DNA from 2 places in the Blautia sp. DFI.1.216 genome. Region 1 is predicted to be linked to the other one. Evidence: a T-box and tRNA genes for the amino acid it is inferred to sense, from the RefSeq annotation. Region 1 holds a T-box; the other holds one or more tRNA genes.
The links. A T-box is a leader RNA that pairs with one kind of tRNA and senses whether it is charged. The one in region 1 lies ahead of pheS (phenylalanine--tRNA ligase subunit alpha), so its partner is inferred to be a tRNA-Phe.
Positions count from the first base shown of each region.

Region 2: it encodes a tRNA-Phe, which carries the amino acid that the T-box ahead of pheS (phenylalanine--tRNA ligase subunit alpha) is inferred to sense. The anticodon was not compared.

Region 1 covers NZ_JAJDML010000002.1:17,629-20,092, forward strand. The annotation lists gene gltA (NADPH-dependent glutamate synthase) at 1-706, shown strand, start outside; T-box leader at 766-997, shown strand; gene pheS (phenylalanine--tRNA ligase subunit alpha) at 1,181-2,200, shown strand; gene pheT (phenylalanine--tRNA ligase subunit beta) at 2,305-2,464, shown strand, end outside.
Region 2 covers NZ_JAJDML010000014.1:32,915-35,378, forward strand. The annotation lists gene LJE11_RS07380 (O-acetylhomoserine aminocarboxypropyltransferase/cysteine synthase family protein) at 1-954, opposite strand, end outside; gene LJE11_RS20775 (DUF6783 domain-containing protein) at 1,075-1,176, shown strand; tRNA gene LJE11_RS07385 (tRNA-Phe) at 1,284-1,356, opposite strand; gene LJE11_RS07390 (iron-containing alcohol dehydrogenase) at 1,473-2,464, opposite strand, start outside.

The DNA of each region.
Region 1 (2,464 bases):
TGAAGCTGTATTTATCGGATCAGGTGCCGGACTTCCAATGTTCATGGGTATCCCAGGTGAGAATGCAAGCGGTGTATTCTCTGCCAACGAATATCTTACAAGAAGCAACCTGATGAAAGCTTTTGATGATTCTTATGATACACCGATCGCAGCAGGAAAGAAAGTAGCAGTTGTAGGCGGTGGTAATGTTGCTATGGATGCTGCCAGAACAGCTTTAAGACTTGGTGCTGAAGTACATATCGTATACAGAAGAAGCGAAGCAGAGCTTCCTGCACGAGCAGAGGAAGTTCATCACGCAAAAGAAGAGGGAATCATCTTTGATCTTCTTACTAACCCGAAAGAAATCCTTGTAGATGAGAACGGTCATGTAAAAGGTATGAAGGTTGTCAAGATGGAACTTGGTGAGCCGGATGCTTCCGGAAGACGTCGTCCGGTTGAAATTCCGGGATCTGAATATGACATGGATGTAGATACAGTTATCATGTCTCTTGGTACTTCCCCGAACCCTCTTATTTCTTCTACAACAAAAGGTCTTGAAGTCAATAAGAGAAGATGTATCATTGCTGAAGAAGAAACAGGTAAGACATCTAAAGATGGTGTATATGCCGGCGGTGATGCTGTTACAGGTGCAGCTACTGTTATCCTTGCCATGGGTGCAGGTAAAGCTGGTGCCAAAGGTATCGATGAATATCTTAAAAATAAATAATGTAAATGGTACTTGACAGATTTTGACGTCTGTGGCATGATTACTAGTGTTGATAATCATGAAAAGCTTAGAAGGTGTTTACAGGGATTTATTTTCCGTCAGAGAGAGGAAGCCATCGGCTGGAAGCTGCCTCAGGTTCAGATATTTCCTGAATTTCCCACCGGAGCCGCATTTCTGAATGACAGTATTTACTGAGTAGGAAATGACGTTACTGCGCGTTAAGCAGACCGAGAGCCTGTAGAAAATGCAGGAAGCAGGGTGGTACCGCGGATATTTTACTCCGTCCCTTTAGTGGGACGGAGTTTTTTGTTTGCCAATTCTGCTATTATAACATGAATTGCGAGAACTGCTTTTGCAACGGAGCGATTTGTGGCTATCAAGTCAGAGTCAGATTTTACGTTACTGTTCATTCTGTTCTCAGTAACGATTTTTCTTCTCTGACATTATGACATAAAGGAGAAAGAGAACATGGATATGAAAGAAAGACTTCAGGAACTGGCTGAAGCAGCCGGAAAACGGATCAGTGAATCCGAAGGTCTGGAAAAACTGAACGAAGTACGTGTGGCATACCTTGGTAAAAAAGGTGAATTGACCGCAATTTTAAAGAGTATGAAAGATGTTGCACCGGAAGAGCGCCCGAAGGTTGGACAGCTTGTAAACGAAACAAGAAGCAAGATAGAAGCACTTCTTGATGAATCTAAACAGAAACTGGAAGAAGCAGCACGTGAAGAGAAGATGAAACAGGAAGTGATTGATGTGACTTTACCTGCAAAGAAAGCTAAAATCGGTCACCGTCACCCGAACACCATCGCCCTGGAAGAAGTAGAGCGTATCTTTATTGGTATGGGTTATGAAGTAGTAGAGGGACCGGAGGTAGAGTATGCGGATTACAACTTTACTAAACTGAATATTCCGGAAAATCATCCGGCACGTGATGAACAGGATACTTTCTTTATCAACGATTCTATCCTTCTTCGTTCCCAGACTTCACCGGTTCAGGCACGTACTATGGAGAAAGGAAAGCTGCCGATCCGTATGATTGCACCTGGTCGTGTATTCCGTTCAGATGAAGTAGATGCAACACATTCTCCTTCTTTCCATCAGATCGAAGGTCTTGTTATTGACAAGAACATCACTTTCGCAGATCTTAAGGGAACTTTGCAGGAGTTTGCACAGGAATTATTCGGACCTGAGACAAAAACTAAGTTCAGACCACATCACTTCCCGTTCACAGAGCCAAGCGCAGAGGTGGATGTATCCTGTTTCAAGTGTGGTGGTAAAGGCTGCCGTTTCTGTAAAGGTTCCGGCTGGATTGAAATCCTTGGCTGCGGTATGGTTCATCCGAATGTATTGAGCATGTGCGGAATTGATCCGGAAGAATACACAGGATTCGCATTTGGCGTAGGTCTTGAACGTATTGCACTTCTGAAATATGAGATTGATGACATGAGACTGCTCTATGAGAATGATATCCGTTTCCTGAAACAGTTCTGATGAAATGACTGTCTGAAACAACAGAGCTATGCAGCCAAGAGGAAATTTCTGTCCGGGAAAGCTGCTATAAGTCTGAGCTATAATATAGAAAGAGGATTAACAAAATGAATACTTCATTATCTTGGATTAAAATGTATGTGCCGGATCTTGATGTGACAGCACAGGAATATACAGATGCCATGACACTGACAGGAACAAAAGTGGAAGGCTTTGAAAAACTGGACGCAGATCTGGATAAGATCGTGATCGGTCAGATTGAAAAAA
Region 2 (2,464 bases), on a different contig from region 1:
GTTTACATGAGATACTTTCTCATGGGCATTCAGAAATTCTGCAATTCTTTGTGCATTATAGCAGTGACGTTCCACGCGGAGAGGAAGAGTTTCAAGTCCCAGGTTTAACAGGAAGCAGTTTGTAGGAGACGGGATAGAGCCCAGGTCACGCATTAACTGAGAGGTTGCCTTTGTGATATAAGCCTTCTTTCCAAACTGTTTAGTATAAATAACACCATGATAAGATTCATCCGGTTCAGTCAGTCCATGATATTTATGTCCATAGGCATCCCAGTCAAAGTTACCGCTGTCAACGATAGCTCCGCCAACCTGCACAGCATGTCCGTCCATATATTTGGTTGTGGAATGGGTGACGATATCAGCTCCCCATTCAAAAGGACGGCAGTTTACAGGTGTAGCGAAGGTGTTGTCTACAATAAGCGGAACTTCATGTTCGTGAGCAACCTTTGCGAATTTTTCAATATCAAGAATTACCAGGGCCGGGTTTGCGATGGTCTCTGCGAAAAGTACCTTTGTATTAGGACGGAAGGCAGCTGCAATTTCTTCAGGGCTAGCATCGGTGTCAACGAAAGTGCAGTCAATGCCAAGCTTTTTGAAGGTAACAGCCAGGAGGTTAAAGGTTCCTCCGTAAATAGTAGAAGCCGCCACAACATGATCACCTGCTTCGCAGATATTGAAGACTGCATAGAAGTTGGCAGCCTGTCCGGAAGAGGTAAGGATAGCGGCAACACCACCCTCCAGATCTGCAATTTTTGCTGCTACAGCATCATTTGTGGGGTTCTGCAGACGGGTATAGAAGTATCCTTCTGCCTTAAGATCGAAGAGCTGTCCCATTTCATCAGTAGTATCATATTTATAAGTGGTACTCTGATAAATCGGGAGTGCGCATGGTTCACCCTTAGACGGAGTGTAACCGGAATGGAGACATTTAGTCTCGACTTTAAAGTCACTCATGAGTTTAGTTCCTTTCTTATGTGAAATATTGCTTCAATAAAATATTGTATTAATATTGGGAAAATTGTGATGATATTGATACAAAATTTCATGATAGTCTTAGAGCGTGTTTGAAAAATCATTCCCACAAATTGGGATACACATCTTGCGGAAAGCATTTTTCAAACATACTCTGGAAAAATTATACTGCTGAAAGTGAGAGAAGACAATATTAAAAAATGAAATAAAAAAATGCTCAGGCTTTTTCTAACCAGCCGTGAGCAAAAAAAGAAAATAAAAAATGCCCAGGCTTTTTCTAACCAGCCGTGAGCAAAAAAGAAAATAAAAAATGCCCAGAGCCGGAATCGAACCAGCGACACGAGGATTTTCAGTCCTCTGCTCTACCAACTGAGCTATCTGGGCATTTGGTCTGTGAACTGTTGTGTATCACAGGCCTTATAATAGCATATCGATTGTTTGAATGCAAGTAATTTTTATGATTTTTGCGAAAAAAGAGAAAATTATAACAAAAATTTATTTTATCTTGCCATAAGGTAGATTTTTTCCATATCTCTCATATTGAGCTGTTTAAAGACTCCAATGGTGCGAGTGTCCTCAAAACTGCATTTGAATGCAAGATCATGAATTTGCTGATCTGTGAGATCCAGACCCAGTTCATGTAAACTGGTGGGCATTTTTACAGACCGGAAAAAATTTTCCATTGCTTCAATTCCTGCAAGGGCTGTTTCTTTATAATCAGTTCCACATGGAATGTCAAATACATTGGTGGCAAACTGAGCAAAACGTTCAGGGTTCACCTCGTAGACGTATCGTGCCCAGCTTCCCCAGATAGCTGCCAGACCTGCTCCGTGAGTTACATTGTAGACACCTCCCAGTTCATGTTCAAGCTGGTGGCATGCCCAGTCACCACCACCTGTACCGCATCCGGTCAGACCGTTGTGGGAAAGGCTTCCTGCCCACATAATTTCTGCCCTGGCGCTGTAATTGTCTGGTTCTTTCATAAGAATACGGGCATTGTAAATGACTGTCTGCATCAGAGCTTCGCTGATACTGTCTGTAATCTCCATAGTTTCAATATTTACAAAATATCGCTCCATGGTGTGCATGAGGATATCTACACATCCGCTTTCTGTCTGATACTGTGGGAGTGTGTAGGTGAGACGTGGATTTAAGATGGCAAATTTCGGCCTGCAGTAATCTGTCTTTGCACATCCACGTTTTTCTTTTGTTTCTTCATTTGTGATAACACTGGAACTGCTCATTTCACTTCCGGAAGCTGCAATTGTAAGGATGACACCAATGGGCAGACAGCCGGTTGGAACAGCTTTTTTCAGACAGAAATCCCAGACATCATTGTTCGGATTGGCAACGCCATAGCCGATGGCTTTGGAAGAGTCAATAACACTTCCTCCTCCTACAGCAAGGATAAAGTCTACATGTTCTTTTTGGCATAATTCGATTCCCTCGCGGACTTTGGAAAGAAGTGGATTAGGAATGACACCACCCAGGG